2 regions of the Priestia sp. KCTC 13724 genome follow, and region 1 is predicted to be linked to the other one. Evidence: a T-box and tRNA genes for the amino acid it is inferred to sense, from the RefSeq annotation. Region 1 holds a T-box; the other holds one or more tRNA genes.
The links. A T-box is a leader RNA that pairs with one kind of tRNA and senses whether it is charged. The one in region 1 lies ahead of pheS (phenylalanine--tRNA ligase subunit alpha), so its partner is inferred to be a tRNA-Phe.
Positions count from the first base shown of each region.

Region 1 (10,052 bases):
CTTCGCAGCTGAGGAAGTGAAAACGGCTTATATTATGAAAAATGAAGTGAACTTTAAGCGTCAAGACGAAGGGTATTAAGAAGAAAACATTTCCTCTGAAAATACTTTCTTATATAATAAAAGATATACATATGAAAGGGGTATGGATAAATGAAAAAGTTAGATGAAACATTACAAATGTTAAAAGACTTAACTGATGCAAAAGGTATTCCTGGAAACGAACGCGAACCAAGAGAAGTGATGAAAAAATATATTGAATCTTATGCTGATAGCATTTCAACAGACGGACTTGGAAGCCTTATTGCCAAAAAAGTTGGTGATGAAAAAGGCCCTAAAATTATGGTTGCAGGTCATTTAGATGAAGTTGGCTTTATGGTCACTCAAATTGATGATAAAGGCTTCATTCGTTTTCAAACTGTAGGTGGCTGGTGGTCGCAAGTTATGCTAGCGCAACGTGTTACAATTGTAACGCGCAAAGGCGATATTACAGGAGTTATCGGCTCTAAACCTCCTCATATTTTACCTGCTGAAATACGCAAGAAGACGGTTGAGATTAAGGATATGTTTATTGATATCGGTGCATCTAGTCGTGAAGAAGCAATGGAATGGGGCGTAAAGCCTGGCGATCAAATTGTTCCGTACTTTGAATTTACCGTTATGAATAACGAAAAAATGCTTTTAGCTAAAGCATGGGATAACCGTATCGGCTGTGCTATTGCTATTGATGTGCTCAAGAATTTAAAGGGTCAAGAGCATCCAAACGTTGTATACGGCGTTGGAACAGCGCAAGAAGAAGTTGGTTTACGCGGTGCAAAAACGTCAGCCAATCTTATTCAACCTGATATTGCATTTGGCGTAGATGTAGGTATTGCTGGTGATACGCCAGGAGTGTCTGAAAAAGAAGCAGCATCAAAAATGGGTGACGGCCCACAAATCATTTTATATGATGCATCAATGGTTTCTCACAAGGGTCTACGTGACTTTGTAACAGATGTAGCAGATGAAATGAACATCCCATATCAGTTTGATGCGTTATCAGGCGGTGGTACTGATTCAGGAGCTATTCATATTTCAGCTAACGGCGTACCTGCACTATCTATTACAATTGCAACTCGCTATATTCATTCACATGCCGCAATGTTACATCGCGATGATTATGAAAATGCGGTGAAGTTAATTACAGAAGTTATTAAAAAACTTGATCGTGAAACGGTTAATAAAATTACGTTTGAATAAAACAAAAGGTGCACTCAATTTGAGTGCACCTTTTGTACTTACTTTAAGCTATTTTCAAGTGTTGTTAAAATTTCTTCTTTTTCACTTTTAGGCGAGTTTTCCCATAGTACTTCGAAAAGTACACCTAGACCTGGAAGCATTTTTTCTTCACCACTTTTGATAGCATCCATAATCGTTGCTTCAAGCTCTTCTTGAGAATTACCTGAAACATTTGATATAATAGCATTTCGTAAATTAAGATCCATCGTGATCACCTCAACTATAGATAGTAAAATCAAAAATAGTTTGTGTATGTCACATTCAATTTATGTATCGTAACTGAAATTGATAAATAGAGGAGTTATGTTTGGTGAAGCGAATTGATTCCGTGAAGAACCCACAGGTTAAACTATGGAAAAAATTACATACAAAAAAAGAGCGCGATAATCAAGGTTTATTTTTGGTGGAAGGCTTTCATCTTGTCGAAGAAGCTTTAAACCAAAGAGAAATGATTAAGTATCTCATTCTTGCTGATAATGTTGATATTCCATCGCATTGGAATGTTGATACGGTTGAGATGATTGTGGTGACGCCTGCTGTTATTAAAGCAATTGCTGATACAGAAACCCCTCAGGGAATTGCAGCCGTTTGTTACCAAAACCAATCATCATCCGTCTTACAGACAGCGCGTCGATTAGTGCTGTTAGATGCCGTCCAAGATCCAGGTAACGTAGGAACCATTATTCGTACAGCAGAAGCTGCTGGAATCGATGCAGTCATTATTGGAGCAGGCTGTGTAGATGTTTATAACAGTAAAGTCATCCGTTCGACTCAAGGTGCAATCTTTAACTTGCCTGTTATTAAGAAAGACTTAATTAGTGCGATTAAAGAACTAAAGGAATGTGGAGTTAGCGTGTATGGTACATCATTACAAAATGCTTCTGTGTACACGGAAGTTGAAAAGCCAGAAGCTTTTGCTCTGATTGTTGGTAACGAAGGGCAAGGTGTAAGCTCAGCGGTGCTGAATGAAACGGACCATAACCTATATATACCGATATTTGGAAAGAGTGAATCGTTAAATGTAGCAATTGCATCAGCAATTTTAATGTACTATTTACGTGGAATGTAGTTGCAACGGCTAGCCGTTTTCACTATAATAATACAATAGCTAAATATGCGAAAAGCAGTGATAGAGAGCAGTAGCTTATGTAGCGTTATTCAGGGAGAAAATGCCGTGACTGAAAGCATTTTTATAAGCGCAATAAGTGAATTCACCTCTTGAGTTGACACTTGGACCATCATTTTTGATGTAAAGGTGTTCCGGATATTCCGTTAACGTTAATGAAGTGAACTGTGCAGATGCATGGTTAACAAGGGTGGTAACGCGATTAAACCTCGTCCCTTTTGGGAGAGGTTTTTTTATTTGCAATTTTTTAAAACAAAAGGAGGATTATTCAATGAAAGAGCGTTTACAAGAGCTGCAACAAGAAGCGATTGTTAAAATTGATGACTCAAAAGATTTAAAAGCATTGAATGATGTACGTGTAGCTTATTTAGGAAAAAAAGGACCAATTACAGAAGTACTTCGCGGAATGGGGAAATTATCTGCTGAAGAGCGTCCTGTAATGGGAGCACTTGCAAATGAAGTGCGCGAAGCAATCGCTTCAAAGATTGAAGAAAAGCAAGCGGCGCTAGAAGCAGAAGAAATCAACCGTAAACTAGCTTCAGAAACAATCGATGTGACACTTCCTGGTCGACCAGTTAAAGTCGGTACACATCATCCGCTAACAAGCGTAATTGAAGAGGTTGAAGATTTGTTTTTAGGCATGGGCTATGAAGTAGCTGAAGGACCTGAAGTGGAGCAAGATTACTACAACTTCGAAGCGTTAAATTTACCAAAGGGTCACCCAGCACGTGATATGCAGGATACATTCTATATTACTGAAGAAACGTTATTACGTACTCATACATCAACAGTACAAGCCCGCGTAATGAATGGAAATGAAGGGAAAGGTCCAATCAAAATCATTTGTCCTGGTAAAGTATATCGTCGTGATGATGATGACGCTACGCATTCACATCAATTTATGCAAATTGAAGGTTTAGTTGTAGATGAAAATATTCGTATGAGTGATTTAAAAGGAACGCTTGAGGTATTTGTGAAAAAAATGTTCGGTGCAGAGCGTGAAATTCGTCTACGTCCAAGCTTTTTCCCGTTTACTGAACCATCTGTTGAAGTGGACGTATCATGTGCTAAATGTGGAGGAAAAGGCTGTAATGTTTGTAAGCAAACAGGCTGGATTGAAATTTTAGGCGCTGGTATGGTACATCCAAATGTACTTGAAATGGCTGGCTATAACTCTAAAAAATATCGCGGCTTTGCATTTGGAATAGGCGTAGAGCGTATCGCTATGTTAAAGCACGGCGTTGATGATATTCGTCATTTCTATACAAATGATGCTCGTTTCTTAAATCAATTCAAACAAGTATAAAGGAGGGACTAACATGTTTGTATCATATCGTTGGTTGCAAGAATATGTAGATTTATCAGGAGTAAAAGCTGAAGAACTTGCTGATAAAGTCACAAAAAGTGGAATTGAAGTTGAAGGTGTAGAAAATTTAAATAAAGGCGTAAGCGGTGTTGTCATCGGTCACGTAGTAGAACGTGAACAGCATCCAAACGCAGATAAGTTAAGTCGTTGTCAGGTTGACCTTGGGGATGAAACGGTTCAAATCGTTTGTGGTGCTCCAAACGTAGCACAAGGTCAAAAGGTAGCGGTAGCTAAAGTAGGCGCTGTATTACCAGGCAATTTTAAAATTAAGCGTGCTAAGCTTCGCGGTGAAGAATCAAACGGCATGATTTGTTCTCTTCAAGAGCTTGGAATTGAAAGCAAGCTTGTTGCAAAAGATTACCAAGAAGGAATCTTTGTATTCCCAAGCGATGCTGAAGTTGGAGCAGATGCTTTAGAAGCATTGAATTTGCATGATGAAGTATTAGAACTTGGCTTAACGCCAAATCGTTCAGACTGTTTAAGCATGCTAGGGGTAGCTCATGAAGTAGCAGCAATCTTAAATCGTGAAGTAAAATACCCAGAGGTTGAGTTTCAAGAGACGGAAGAAAAAGCATCGGATTACATTTCAGTTGCAGTAGAAGCAAAAGAAGATAATCCTTTATACGTAGCACGTATGGTGAAAAATGTTAAAATTGCGCCGTCACCGCTATGGATGCAAACGCGCTTGATGGCAGCTGGGATTCGACCACACAATAACGTAGTTGATATTACAAACTACATTTTACTTGAATACGGTCAACCACTTCATGCGTTTGATTATGATCGTCTTGGCTCAAAAGAAGTTGTTGTTCGTCATGCACAAGAAGGCGAAGAAATTGTAACTCTCGATAATCAAAAACGTGTACTAAAAGAGAACCAGCTTGTCATTACAAATGGTAAAGACCCAATCGCTTTAGCCGGTGTAATGGGAGGAGCGAATTCTGAAGTCCAAGATGACACAGTAAATGTGTTAATTGAATCTGCTTACTTCCGCGGGTTATCTGTGCGCCAAACATCGAAAGAGCACGGTCTTCGGAGTGAAGCAAGTGCACGTTTTGAAAAAGGAATCGACCCAAGCCGCACACGTATAGCAGCTGATCGTGCTGCTGAACTAATGGCTGCTTATGCGGGTGGAGAAATTGTTTCAGGAACAGTTGAATTTGATGAAATGACAATTGAACCAGCTGTTGTATCTGTAACGCTTGAGCGCATCAATCATGTTCTTGGTACAGAGCTAGAAATGGCTGAAGTTCAAGAAATCATGAATCGTCTTCAGTTCGAAAGCAAAGTGGAAGGCGATGCCATTATCGTAACCGTTCCAACGCGTCGCGGTGATATTACAATTGAAGAAGATATTGTGGAAGAAGTAGCTCGTATGTATGGGTACGACCACTTACCAACAACTCTTCCTGTGACTGTAGCAACGCCAGGCCGTTTATCTGATTATCAGCTAAAGCGTCGTAAAGTACGCCGTTTCTTAGAAGGCGCTGGGTTAGCTCAAACAACAACATACTCATTAACAAGTGCAGAGAAAGCAACACAGTTTGCATTAAATACTGCATCAACAGTTCGTTTAGCGATGCCAATGAGTGAAGACCGCAGCGTTCTTCGTCAAAGCTTAGTACCACACTTACTTGAAGCTGTTAAACACAATAACGCTCGTCAAACAGACTCAATTGCGCTATATGAAACAGGTTCAGTGTTCTTGGGAACTGAAGAAGGTCAGCTACCAATAGAAGAAGAGCGAGTAGCAGGAGCAATTACAGGCTTATGGCATTCTAACAGCTGGCAAGGTGAAAAGAAAGCAGCTGATTTCTATGTGGCTAAAGGCGTTGTAGAAGGATTATTATCAGCATTAGGTCTTGATAATCACATTGAATATAAGCCTACAAATCAAGAAGGCATGCACCCGGGACGTACAGCGGCAGTTGTATTAAATGGTCAAGAAGCTGGGTATGTTGGTCAGCTTCATCCAGTGACGCAAAAACAATATGGTCTTCGCGAAACGTACGTATTTGAGCTAAACTTAAAAGCAATCTTTGCGGCGAAAGTAGAAGAAGTTCGCTATTCTGCAATTCCTCGCTTCCCATCAATCACAAGAGATATTGCTCTTGTTGTGGATAAAGAAGTATTAGCAGGAGAACTTCAAACAGCGATTTATGAAGCTGGTGGAGAACTATTGAAAGAAGTTGCGGTGTTTGACTTATATGATGGTGAAAGAATGGAAGAAGGCAAAAAGTCTGTCGCTTTCTCTTTACGCTATCTAGATCCAGAGCGCACGCTTACGGATGAAGAAGTATCAGCAGCTCATGCTAATGTATTAAAAGTTGTTGAAGAACAATTTAAAGCAAGCTTACGTTCATAAAAAAACAAGAGGCTGGGACATAAGTAATTCAGCCAATGATAAACCTGAACGATTGAGAGTTTCTCACTTTTAATCGTTCAGGTTTTTTGTTGATTGTGAAAACAATGTTGGAAACAGCGAGTGGCCGTAGCGCAATGGAACGAACGTGTTGGGACAAACCAAAAAGATTGGAACAGCTATTGTTCGTCTCTTAGAAGCAATCATTTTGTTATGTCCCAAACTCTTTATTTTTTTACTAAAGCTAAAGCTTTTTCTGTATTTGCGAAGTGAGTTTTAGCAATGGAATGTAAACCTTTAACTCCGTGCTTTTTAATAATGGAGGCAGCTGCAATATCCACCTGTTTGCCTGCGCCACGAGGAATGGTCATACCGACCGTTTCTGAAAGCTTATCCATCTGTTTTAAAAAGGCATACCTTGCAATAATAGAAGCAGCAGCTACTGCTAAATGTACGCCCTCGCCTTTCGTACTAAAATATACGTTTTCATTAGCTATTGCTTTTTCATTAGCGATATGTTTGTAATAAGTATTCTTTTCAACAAATTGATCAATTAAAATGCCGTCTGGCTTTTCAGGACTAAGCTTATTCAGCACGTTTAAAATTGCTTTATTATGAAGAAGTGCTTTCATTTTTCCTTGTGTCATACCTCGTTCTTGGAAAGTATTATACTTTTCATTATGTAGGACGAGCAAGCTGTAAGGAGTAATTTTTATTAATTGCTGAGCAAGGGAAATAATTTTTTGGTCGGTTAAATCTTTTGAATCGCGGACACCGAGCTCTTTCAATAATGGAATTTGTTCTTTTTTAACGTATGCAGCAACAACCGTCATTGGACCAAAGTAATCACCAGTTCCTGCCTCATCAGAACCAATTACCGATAGCTCACTAAAGTTTGGAGGTAAAACGGCTTTAGTTTTAGAAATTTGCTTTTTAATTGGTGCGGTTGTGTTGCCCCATTTCACAGCTTCTACTTCCGCACCTTTCCCTTGAAACAGTACTTTTCCAGATTTATAAGCGGTGATTGAGCTGTTACCTGTCTTTGCAGTAAATATTGCACCGGCAGGTACTTTAGCCTGTAAGTGCGGAGTGTAAAATGTTTTCATTTTGAAGATGTCATCAGATGATAAAGTTAAAACAACGTGTGACATATGTCTCCACCTTTCATTGTCGATAAGCTGATTAGTCAACTTATTTTACAAATAAATGTCTATTTTTTATAATAACGTAAATATTGATATGTTTCCATTGCAGTCTTCTTCATGATATGATATTGATTAGGATTTTTTGTGGAACGGAGGACTTTCTCGTGTCAGGACAAGATAAAACACGTGCGACAGTTGATATATATGGTCAGCCTTATAAAATCGTTGGAACAGAAAGTACTAGTCATATCCGACTGGTAGCTTCGATTGTTGATGATAAAATGAGGGAGATTAGCAAAAAAAATCCGTATTTAGACATTAATAAATTAGCTGTTCTAACTGCGGTCAATATTGTGAATGAGTATGTAAAGCTCAAAGAGGAATATGAAATGTTAGAAAAAAAACTTCATCAGAAAGAGGAATGAGACTTCTAATGTTAGACATTATTTTAGTTATCCTGCTGCTGTTAGGATTTGTTACTGGATTAAAACGCGGGCTAATACTACAAATCGTTCACCTTGTGAGCTTTGCCGTAGCGTTTATTGTAGCCTATATTTTTAGCGCAGATTTAGCACCTCGACTACGTTTGTTAATTCCGTTTCCAAATATGCAACAGCAAAGCGTTGCATCATTTGTATTAGATCCTGCGTTTCTTGAAGATGCTTTTTATCGCATGATAGCTTTTGCGATTTTGTTCTTTGTTACCCGTCTTGTTTTACGTATGGTTGGTTCTGTGCTAACTGCTTTAACGGATCTTCCGATCTTACGTCAACTGAATAGATGGGGAGGGGGAGCATTAGGCTTCGTAGAGGTTTACGTTCTCGTATTCATTCTACTCTATATGGGGGCGGTTCTTCCTGTAAATGACGTACAAACGGCGATTCAACAGTCAGCAATTGCCACAAATATCGTTGAAAATACACCTTATTTATCATCTGTTATTCAAGATTTGTGGACAGAATACGGTATGGTATAAGCAAGTAATTTAAATAGACAGTGGAGAGGATTGCTCAGAAGTGGCATAATACTTTTGAAATCCTCTTTTTTTGTTTTACAATAATAAAGAAGGACTAAACGTAAATAAAGCTTTTTGGTGTCAAAGTAGTACAAGTAAATATAGACCGCACTCATACATATAAATCTTGAATCGAGGTTGAATAATGAATAAAAAAGATGTTATTAAACTTTTAGAGACTATTGCTACATATATGGAGTTAAAAGGAGATAATCCATTTAAGATTTCTGCTTTTCGTAAAGCTGCGGCAGCGCTTGAGAGCGATGAGCGTAGCCTAAGTGATATTGAAGACGTAACAACTCTACAAGGAATTGGAAAAGGTACAGCGACGGTAATTGAAGAATTTAGAGAAAAAGGCCAGTCATCCGTATTAGACGAATTGAAAAAAGAAGTGCCGGAAGGGCTAGTACCGCTTTTAAAACTTCCTGGATTAGGTGGAAAAAAGATTGCAAAGTTATATAAAGAGTTAGACATTGTGGACATCATTTCACTAGAAGAAGCTTGTCATAATGAAAAAGTTCAGGGATTAGCTGGCTTTGGTAAGAAAACAGAAGAAAAGATTTTAGCCGCAATCGCGGAATATGGAAAAAGACCAGAGCGGTTACCACTTGCATTTATGCTACCAATTGCTGAAGAAATTCTAGGACAATTAGAAGCGATGACAGATATTATTCGATATTCACAAGCTGGAAGTATTAGACGAATGAAAGAAACGGTAAAGGATTTAGATTTTATTATTTCAACGGAAAACCCAGCAGCTGTTCGAGAACAGCTTGTGTCATTGCCGCTTGTTAAAGATATCATTTCAAATGGAGATACAAAAGTTTCTGTGACGCTCGGCTATGACTACGACGTATCCGTTGACTTCCGTCTTGTTGAAGATCAAGCTTTTGTTACAACGCTTCATCATTTTACTGGTTCCAAAGATCATAATGTTCGTATGCGTCAATTAGCTAAGGAGAACGGGGAGAAGATTAGTGAATACGGTGTGGAAAACATAGAGACAGGTGAAATCCAAACATTTGAAACAGAAGAAGCGTTCTATCATCATTTTGGACTAGCATTTATTCCACCTGAGGTTAGAGAAGATGGACGTGAAGTAGACATATTTACAAAGAATCAAGAGCTCTTAAAGCATGATGATATTAAAGGCGACTTACATATGCACTCAACGTGGAGTGATGGAGGTTACTCTCTTGAAGAAATGGCTGAAGCTTGCCGAGCAAAAGGTTATGAGTATATGGCGATTACCGATCACTCACAGTATTTAAAAGTAGCTAACGGATTAACGCCAGAGCGCATTCGTAAGCAGCGAGAAGAAGTAAAGAGGTTAAATGAAAAATATACGGATTTTACGATTCTAGCAGGAATTGAAATGGACATTTTACCAGACGGGACGCTCGATTATGAAGATGAGCTATTAGCTGAAATGGATTTTGTCATTGCCTCTATTCATTCAAGTTTTTCACAATCTCGTGAAGACATTATGATGCGTTTGAAAAACGCGTTAACAAATCAACACGTAGATTTAATTGCACATCCAACGGGACGCTTAATTGGTCGAAGAGAAGGGTATGATGTGGATATTAATTTGTTAATTTCACTTGCTAAAGAAACCGATACTGCTCTTGAATTAAACGCAAACCCAAATCGTTTGGATTTAGCAGCAGAGCACATTAAGAAAGCGCAAGAAGCAGGAGTGAAAATTGCTATTAATACAGATGCTCACAACCTCGAGATGTTAGAAGACATGAAGGTTGGCG
Region 1 is NZ_JBXDLD010000054.1:24,186-34,237, reverse strand. It holds gene AC1UFB_RS07840 (dUTP diphosphatase) at 1-79, shown strand, start outside; gene AC1UFB_RS07835 (M42 family metallopeptidase) at 151-1,236, shown strand; gene sspI (small acid-soluble spore protein SspI) at 1,275-1,481, opposite strand; gene AC1UFB_RS07825 (TrmH family RNA methyltransferase) at 1,586-2,344, shown strand; T-box leader at 2,393-2,621, shown strand; gene pheS (phenylalanine--tRNA ligase subunit alpha) at 2,673-3,707, shown strand; gene pheT (phenylalanine--tRNA ligase subunit beta) at 3,721-6,132, shown strand; gene rnhC (ribonuclease HIII) at 6,357-7,280, opposite strand; gene zapA (cell division protein ZapA) at 7,439-7,699, shown strand; gene AC1UFB_RS07800 (CvpA family protein) at 7,708-8,250, shown strand; gene polX (DNA polymerase/3'-5' exonuclease PolX) at 8,435-10,052, shown strand, end outside.

Region 2 (10,052 bases), on a different contig from region 1:
TACCTTGCTTTAAGTATTTCTCTTTTAATTTTCCGATTGATACAATTGAAATATTCAAAATAATCTCCCTTGTAAATTATCCACAGATTTTATCCACATATCCACAAGATATATACACAATCTGTGTTTTTTTAGTTTTCCACTGTGTATAACGCTAGGTTTTCGCAGTATTCACATGTATGGTTGCGTTCATTTTCATCAATTTCTTTAAAAACCGGTGCTAACTCAATCTCATCTACGGCTATATCTAACGCTAATTCTGTATGCTCTAAGCAACAATAAATTTTCAAATTGCAATCTCCTTTCTTTTTTATAAGTATCAGTAAAAAGACCACAGAGAAAGTTCCTCTGTGGATAACTTTTTTGTTTATAATGACTCTCGTGATAGCTTAACCGTTACTGTTTGCTTTTTACCTTGCCTGTAAAAAGTCACTTCCATGCTGTCACCTATTTCTTTGTCAATATATAAGTGCTTACGTAACCCTACTAAGTCTTTAATATCTTCTCCATCCAAAGCGACGATAACGTCATATTCTTTTAAGCCTGCTTTATCAGCTGGTGAGCCAGCGGCAACATTTAATACGGCCACACCATTCACAACATCTTTTGGGAGCTTTAACGTTTCTTTTAGGTGGTAGCCCGATATTTCACTTAATGATAATGCATCAACACCTAAATAAGGTCTTCTTACTTCTCCATAATTTTCTAAATCATCCACAACAGGTCTTGCCATATTGATTGGAATGGCCAAACCAATCCCTTCAACTTCCTGCTGAGCAATCTTCATCGAGTTAATTCCAATCAGCCTGCCGTCAATATTAATCAAGGCACCACCGCTATTTCCAGGGTTAATTGCTGCATCTGTTTGAATAACTTCTGCTTGCCAATCCGGACTTCCATCATTATTTAGGTCCTGTGGAATGACACGGTTTACACCTGAGACAACCCCTTGTGTTACAGAACCAGAGAACTGTAGTCCAAGAGGATTCCCAATAGCAATAACGGGCTCTCCGACTTTCAGCTTATCTGAATCCCCATAGCTGGCGATCTTTGTTACATGTTCAGCATCAATTTCAATAACAGCCAAATCCATTAACTCATCGCTTCCTAGTGCGCGCGCGGGTACTCTAGAGCCGTCATATAAGCTGACTTCAATTTGCTGAGCACCTTGAATTACATGATGATTGGTAATGATAAAGGCTTTATTTCCCTGCTTTTTATAGATGACACCAGAACCGGTGCCAGCGTCTTGCCCGCTTTCGTTCCAAAAGCTTTCTCCTTGCTGAATATTTACCACTCCAACAACTGCTTCATTAACTTGATTAACAGCTTTCGTAATATCTGTGTTTACATCGACAGAAACCGTCTTTTGAACGATATCTTCACCATTTTGAATAGAGCCTTGATTTTCTTCTGCTGGAGGGTTTGGAAGTAAATTTAAATTCGATAAAAATGGAAGTGCAGTGACAACCACTATTCCTCCAATAATTGCTCCTATTAATGACGACAGAAACCAGCCCCCACGTCTTCTTGGCTTTTGACGTGAAGGAGATGGTTCCCGATTCTCATCATAATGTTCCATATACATCACCGACCTTTTCATTTATTATGATTATAAGTACCAAAACAGATGAACTATTACTTTTTTAGACACTTCTGCTTCTTTCTAACCATCTAAATAAAGTTATTTTTTGTTTTGTTTATGTAGACTATACATAAATAATCGATGTTGGTCTATTAGGGTCTGTATCATAAAGTTTTATCTGTTCTTTCACATCAATATCTTTTTCAGCTAAAACTTGTGAAACAGACATTCGCGCAATTTCTTTCATATTGTTATCTAGACTTAAATGAGCTAGATAAATTCTCTCTGTTTGATCACCAATAACGTCCGCCATTGCCAGTGCTGCATCCTCATTTGAAACATGTCCTACATCACTTAAAATACGACGCTTAACGCTCCAAGGATACCTTCCCATACGAAGCATCTCAACATCATGATTGCTTTCAAAAACAAAAGCCTGACTATTTTTAATAATGCCTTTCATGCGATCACTGACATAGCCTGTATCCGTAATTAACGTAAGTTTTTTATCTCCTTGATGAAAAACATAAAACATTGGCTCAGCAGCATCATGAGATACACCAAACGATTCAACATCGATACTTCCAAATGTTTTATTTTCACCAATTTCAAAATGAAACTGTTGGTCAGTTGATACTTGTCCAATTAACCCATCCATAGCTCTCCATGTTTTTGCATTTGCATAGATAGGCAATTTATATTTACGAGCTAGTACGCCTAACCCTTTAATATGATCACTATGTTCATGGGTTACCAATATTCCTGATAAGTTGTGAATATCTCGATCGATTTCTTGAAAAAGTGACTCCATTTTCTTACCACTTAAGCCTGCATCGACTAATAGCGATTGGTCTCCATCACTTACAAAAATCGCATTTCCAGTACTACCGCTAGCTAGCACGCTAAAATGCAAACTCATTTTTCTCACTCCAATATACTATTTCAAGCTTTTTTGGATGATTTGTCCTTCAAAAGCATTTACAAAATAGTCAACATCTTCATCTACGACAACGTGCCAAGTAGGCGCAAGAACCTGGGAGCTTGGCAGAGGTAAATCGAAGGTATAATAACCTAACTCTACTTTTGTTACCGTGCTTTTTTCGGTTAATTCTTCTTTCAAATACAGATTTTCAAGGACTTTAATTGGGGCAAGAACCTCTTGTTCATCATCTAAAGGCTCGATATTTTCCATAAACGTCTGCTCGTAAGAAGTAATTTCATTCTTATCATTCAAATGAGCAATGACAATGCCATTTTCGTTATCATAAATAACTTTATTTTTATACTGTTGGTAAAATGTAATCGTATTTTTATCTTCGTTAATTTTCCACAGCGTATATGCATTTCCGGAAAGAACATAGTCTTGTAAGAACTGATTTAACTTTGATGTTTTATTCTTTGCTGGAACAGGAATTGGTTTATCTAACGTACTTTCAATTGTTTTTTCATCAATTAATTTTGCTTTTTGTTTTTTAAGCTTCTTCAAGTCATTCTCACTAAACCTTTTACTGTTTGCATTTAATGAAGATGCTTTTTTTTCACTCTTAGGTAGCTCCGTATACATTATTCCTTCTGCTGCTAATTGATCTTCAATGCTTGATTCAACAAATAACGAATACTGGTCTTGATCATGCTTTTTCATGAATTGATAAATTAAAAACAGATCTAAAACCAGAAACGTTACGATAAAAATCGATTTCGTTTTATTCCAATCCACCGTTTACGCCTCCTTCATCAGGTAACGTAACTCGGTACCACTTATTATTATAGTAGTAAAACCAAGAAGGAACCAATGTAACCGAGTTTGAATCATACTCTGTTTTATCCGTATCTTGCTGCTGATTATCCCCAATACCTTCCTCAAGCTGATATCCAATTGATATATCATTTAACAGAGAAGGATCAAAATCCTGATGCTTCTCAATCATTTCAATTACTTCTTGAGGAGACTGTAACTGTACTTTCATTTCAGGTAAGGATACTTGAACAAATCGATATAAAGGTCGACGATAATTTAAGACCTCAGCATTGCCCCATCTTTGATAGATTTCTGTCATGCCCTGATTGCTGTATACAGGGTGATTATCATGATAATACCGGTATGTAATCTCTTTTGTTACACGATTCCAACTATCAAAACGGTAATCTGGCTCTGTCCATCCGGCATGATCATTAACAAAGCTAAAGCTACGATTTAATAAATTTGCGTCATCATTTGATTCCGTATTCGAATTCACCAAGTTTACATACTCCATGACGTTTGTCCTGGTATTTACATTAATAACTTTGGTTCCTTCTGTATATAATTCTCTATATGCTAAGCTTTCTGTACGAGCATAACTTGGATTTGTAAACAGCGCATTTTGAAACTTACGAATATCTAAAGGTGCTTCATATGCATACAGTTTATGCATGTGAGAAGTCTGAGCTGGTATGAAGATATAGCGATTCTCATTCTTTTTATAAACCAGACAACGCTCTGCTGATGTTCCTGCATCCGCTAATTTCTGCACATCGTTCTTGACTACATTACTAATTTTCACCGCATACACTTTTTGTTGGCTATAGTTCACCAAATACATATTTACAGATAAATTAGGGGTCTTTTTTATCTTTATGACTACACGATCAAAATCTACCCTTGGCAATTTATCCGTCGTAAAGCTAAACATTTGCTGAAAGGTTTCAACTGGTATTAGGTCTGTATATACAATTTCCACAGAGTTATTATCATGGACATAATTTAAAAAGCCACTAGGCTCAATAGCACTCGAAACGTCTGTAATATCCCCTAATTTCCACGTTCTCATTTCTTGTAACCATGAGTCTATTCTCTTTTCTTCATGTGATAAATAGTGACTACCACTTTGGTGATAGAGTACCTTTGTAGGACGTATATAATCCTCTAGTTCACTCTTTCCACCTACCTCAGCTTCTTGAAGGTTTTGGGTTTCAGTATTTAAATCAGAAGGGGATTGATAGGACCATAAATTCCAAGTGAGGAATAAGCTTAAAACCACCAAAATAACTAGCACAACGGTTTTTATATTTTCATATCTCATTCCCATTCTTCATCATTCTCACTTTCAATTGGAAGTGTGAAGTAAATAGATGTCCCAACCCCTTCTTTACTTTCTGCCCATATTCGACCATCGTGAGCTTCAATAATTTCTTTTGCAATAGCCAAACCTAAACCCGTCCCTCCTAGTTTGCGAGTTCTTGCTTTATCCACACGATAAAAGCGTTCAAAGATTTTGGACAGATTTGATTTTGGTATTCCCATACCTTGGTCTTTAATACTTACCACAATTTCATGCGTGTGTTGTTCAATAGAAAATGTAATTGTTCCACCTTCTGGTGAATACTTAATTGCATTTGAAATAATATTGTCTAATACTTGTGTAATTTTATCTTGATCAACTGCTACATAGATGGCTTCATCTGGAAGCTCTCTAACAAACGTAATTCCTTGTTCAATAGTCATTTCAAAGCGATCAATGATGTAATGATAAAACTTTACAAAGTTAACCGGGTCTCGACTAAAGCGATAGTCTTCGCTATCTAACTTAGATAGTTGTAACAAGTCATTGACTAATCGAATCATACGCTCTGTTTCTGTTTGGGTAACATGTAAAAAACTTGGTGCTATCTCTTTATCCTGCCATGCGCCTTCTGCTAAAGCGTCCAAATAGCTTCGCATTGTTGTCAATGGTGTTCTAAGCTCATGAGAGACGTTTGCTACAAACTCTCGGCGATCCTGATCAATTTTCTCCTGCTCTGTAATGTCGTGCAAGACGATAATGATTCCGTTGATAAAACCCGTTTCCTTTTGAATAGCTGAAACAGTTGCTCGTAAAATAAACGGCTCTGTTTTCGTACTAAAATCAAGAATAAGTGAATCTTGATTAGCCAATAGGCTTTCGAATGTATGTGTTTCATCTAAACCTAAAAGCGTCACAATTGGCTCTGACAATACTGTTTCACGTGAAACGTTTAACATTGACGCAGCTGGGTCATTAATTAAGATTACTCTACCTTTTCGGTCAGTAGCAATAACGCCATCTGTCATATGAGCAAGTACGGAGCTGAGCTTACGTCGCTCTCCCTCAGTAGTAGCTTGTGCCTCTTGAAGCTTTCTTGTCAAATTGTTAAACGTTAAAGCAAGTTGCCCTATCTCGTCATAACCATAGACCTTTGCTTTTCTTGAAAAGTTTCCTTTAGCCATTTCTAATGCCTGCTTACGCATTTCAGACATTGGTCGCGTAATCGTCTGAGCCAGAAAAACACCTAAAAGGGCAGTAATAACTAACGATATAACCGTACCAGAAGCAAAGATACTATTAATTTTCCTCATTTGCTCATAGACCGGTTCCATCGTCGCAATTAAATAAACAGCACCTAGTATCTCTTGTTCTGACTGTAAGCTTTCTCGATTATTTGGATTTGTAGAAGCATTTCCTCCCACATCATCCTGCAGACGAATAGGAACCGTCAATACTCTAATTCTGTCACCGCTTTTACGATATACTTTATTAGAAGATGTTCCTGCTAAAAGGGCATTCGTAACGGCTAAGTCATTTATTTTTTTCCCTACTATTTGTTCAGGGTTTGGGTTTGATGTCCCTATAATACGTCGATTCGGATCGATAACGCGTACCTCTAATATGTCTTTAGAGGAAATTCCCTGCATAGAAGCAAAATCTCTCAATACTACTTCTAAATCTTCTTCTAACGTAGAGGAAGTATCATTACGTGTTTTTTCTAGCTCTTGTTCAATATTATAAGCAAGTAGACCTACACGTTCCGTTAATGAGTTTGTAAAGTTATTAACAAGTTCTTTTTCTAACTGACGTACAAAGTAGACACCAATAATTTGCATTGCAATTAAAATAAGCAATACATAAATTAGCACAAACTTCAAATGAATGGACTGAAAAAACCGGACTTTCTTCATAATATAGCGTTACTCCTGTTCTGGACTACGCAAATAATAACCTACCCCACGTCTTGTTACAATCCACATTGGATGGCTTGGGTTATCTTCAATTTTCTCACGCAATCTTCGAACCGTAACGTCAACTGTTCGAACATCACCAAAGTAGTCATATCCCCATACTGTCTGTAACAAATGCTCCCGCGTCATGACTTGTCCAATATGTTTCGCCAAGTAATGCAGCAATTCAAACTCACGATGTGTTAATTCAATTGTTTCTCCACGCTTTGAAACAATATAAGCATCTGGATGAATGACAAGTGCACCGATTGTTATCTCATTACTCTCTTCTTCTTCAACACTATTTGAAATCTGTTGATGTCTTCTTAAATTCGCTTTTACTCGCGCCAATAGCTCTCTCGTACTGAAAGGCTTTGTTACATAATCATCTGCACCTAACTCAAGACCAAGCACTTTATCGATTTCAGAGTCTTTAGCTGTCAGCATAATAATTGGCATATCATACTTTTTTCGAACTTCTCGACAGACTTCCATGCCGTCCTTTTGTGGCAGCATAATATCTAACAGAATCATTTCTGGTTGTACTTCTTCAACTTTTTCAAGTGCTTCTACACCATCATAAGCACAAAACACTTCGTAACCTTCTTTTTGCAGATTAAATTTCAAAATATCTGCAATTGGTTTTTCGTCATCTACTACTAAAATACGTTTATCCATGATCATCGTTCTCCTTTTATCATTTCGAACAAAAATAGGAAAGTAAGTATTCATAATGTTTGAATACACTAATTGTATTATACTTCATAACATAGTAATCGTCACAAATTCATCCTCTACTATACAATAACCTCATTAATTTTCAACCATATACAAACAAAAAAGCATGACTTTTAAAAGTCATGCTTTTTATGGCTCGGGACGGAATCGAACCGCCGACACAAGGATTTTCAGTCCTTTGCTCTACCAACTGAGCTACCGAGCCATTATCAAATGGCGGTCCCGACGGGAATCGAACCCGCGATCTCCTGCGTGACAGGCAGGCATGTTAACCGCTACACCACGGGACCCTCAGCTTATAATATGTAATAAAAATGACCCGTACGGGAATCGAACCCGTGTTACCGCCGTGAAAGGGCGGTGTCTTAACCGCTTGACCAACGGGCCATAGTAAGTAACAAAAGTGAGCCATGAAGGACTCGAACCTTCGACCCTCTGATTAAAAGTCAGATGCTCTACCAACTGAGCTAATGGCTCATACTATGAATATCAGCGACATGTAATATAATAACATGATTTAAACACTGAATGCAATAGTTTTTTCAGAAGAATATTTTTAAAAACTGAATTCAATATAAAAAGAGTTTGGGACATAACAAAATGATTGTTTCTAAGAGACGAACAATAGCTGTTCCAATCTTTTTGGTTTGTCTGAACACGTTCGTTCCATTGCGCTACGGCCACTCGCTTTCCGCGGGGAGGACAATCAACCAAAAAACCTGAACGATTAAAAGTGAGAAACTCTCAATCGTTCAGGTTTATCATTGGCTGAATTACTTATGTCCCAGCCTCTTTTTTAAAAGTATTAGCTATAAACTCCGCGTAATACGTTTGTTTGTTTGCGATCTGGTCCCACTGAGAAAATAGATAATGGAATACCAGTTAATTGTGAAACACGCTCTAAGTAATGACGTGCGTTCTCAGGTAATTCATCTAAAGATTTCACACCTGTAATATCTTCCGTCCAACCTGGAAGCTCTTCATAAACAGGCTCACATTTAGCTAAAACGTTTAAGCTAGCTGGGAATTCCTCAACAATTTTACCTTCATAGCGATATGCTACACAGATTTTCAATTTTTCAATTCCTGTTAAAACATCGATTGAGTTTAATGATAAATCTGTAATACCACTTACGCGACGTGCGTGACGAACAACTACGCTGTCAAACCAACCAACGCGACGTGGACGACCCGTTGTTGTTCCGTATTCACGACCTACTTCACGAATTTGATCACCAATTTCGTTTGTTAGTTCTGTTGGGAATGGACCGTCACCAACACGAGTTGTGTATGCTTTTGAAACACCTACTACGTGCTTGATTTTTGAAGGCCCTACACCTGAACCGATTGTTACACCACCAGCAACAGGGTTAGAAGATGTTACAAACGGATATGTTCCTTGATCGATATCTAACATAACACCTTGTGCACCTTCAAATAATACGCGACGACCTTCGTCTAGAGCATCATTTAATACAACGGATGTATCAACAACATATTTTGCTATCTGCTGACCATATTCGTAGTATTCATCTAAGATATCTTCTAATTTAAAGCCTTCTACTTCATACATTCTTTCAAGAAGACGATTTTTTTCAGCTAAGTTTTGTGTTAATTTTGCTTCAAACACTTCACGGTCTAATAAATCTGCAATACGGATACCTACACGTGCAGCTTTATCCATATATGCTGGACCAATTCCTTTTTTTGTTGTTCCAATTTTATTATCACCTTTACGCTCTTCTTCTACCTCATCTAATTTTAAGTGGTAAGGTAAAATAACATGCGCACGGTTACTAATACGTAAGTTATCTGTTGTTACATTACGATCGTGTAAATATTTTAATTCTTGAACAAGTGCTTTTGGATCTACAACCATACCATTTCCAATTACACAAATTTTATCATCGTAAAAAATCCCTGAAGGAATTAAATGTAATTTGTACGTTTCACCATTAAACTTAATCGTATGACCAGCATTGTTTCCACCTTGGTAACGTGCAATTACTTCTGCATTTTCTGATAGGAAGTCTGTAATCTTCCCTTTTCCTTCATCTCCCCATTGTGTTCCTACTACAACAACTGAAGACATATCTTAAGCACCTCCGCTTAGTAAGCAACAGCCTACTACGACATAATTTAACCGTAAATAAGTGTATCAATTTATTATAGTAAAGTCAATGTAAATCCGAACTATTCAATCTAAATCAAAGATAATATACTGCTTTTTACCGAACATATACTAATATAAACAAAAAAACCTCTCGGATTGAGAGGTTTATGCACCTGGTGGTACACCCGAATCATCAAAGCGTCTTTCTAAGTTTACGAACTTATTATATTCCTTCACAAAAGCTAACTGAACCGTTCCAACTGGACCGTTACGCTGCTTAGCAATAATGATTTCAATGATGTTCTGATTTTCAGTATCTTTCTCATAGTAGTCTTCACGATATAAAAAGGCTACAATATCGGCATCTTGTTCGATACTCCCTGATTCACGAATATCGGACATCATTGGCCTTTTATCTTGACGTTGCTCAACCCCACGGGAAAGCTGAGATAATGCAATAACAGGAACCTGAAGTTCACGTGCTAATGCTTTTAACGAGCGAGAGATCTCTGATACTTCTTGTTGACGATTCTCGCCGCTTCGACCGTTCCCTTGAATTAACTGTAGATAATCAATTAAAATCATTCCTAGACCGCCTTCTTGCTTCAGACGTCTACATTTTG
Region 2 is NZ_JBXDLD010000055.1:29,376-39,427, reverse strand. It holds gene rlmH (23S rRNA (pseudouridine(1915)-N(3))-methyltransferase RlmH) at 1-58, opposite strand, end outside; gene AC1UFB_RS08165 (CxxH/CxxC protein) at 132-290, opposite strand; gene AC1UFB_RS08160 (S1C family serine protease) at 368-1,582, opposite strand; gene AC1UFB_RS08155 (MBL fold metallo-hydrolase) at 1,710-2,504, opposite strand; gene AC1UFB_RS08150 (two-component system regulatory protein YycI) at 2,523-3,302, opposite strand; gene AC1UFB_RS08145 (YycH family regulatory protein) at 3,289-4,653, opposite strand; gene walK (cell wall metabolism sensor histidine kinase WalK) at 4,644-6,539, opposite strand; gene yycF (response regulator YycF) at 6,549-7,256, opposite strand; tRNA gene AC1UFB_RS08130 (tRNA-Phe) at 7,449-7,521, opposite strand; tRNA gene AC1UFB_RS08125 (tRNA-Asp) at 7,531-7,606, opposite strand; tRNA gene AC1UFB_RS08120 (tRNA-Glu) at 7,632-7,703, opposite strand; tRNA gene AC1UFB_RS08115 (tRNA-Lys) at 7,721-7,793, opposite strand; gene AC1UFB_RS08110 (hypothetical protein) at 7,806-8,030, opposite strand; gene AC1UFB_RS08105 (adenylosuccinate synthase) at 8,122-9,408, opposite strand; gene dnaB (replicative DNA helicase) at 9,595-10,052, opposite strand, start outside.
Region 2: it encodes a tRNA-Phe, which carries the amino acid that the T-box ahead of pheS (phenylalanine--tRNA ligase subunit alpha) is inferred to sense. The anticodon was not compared.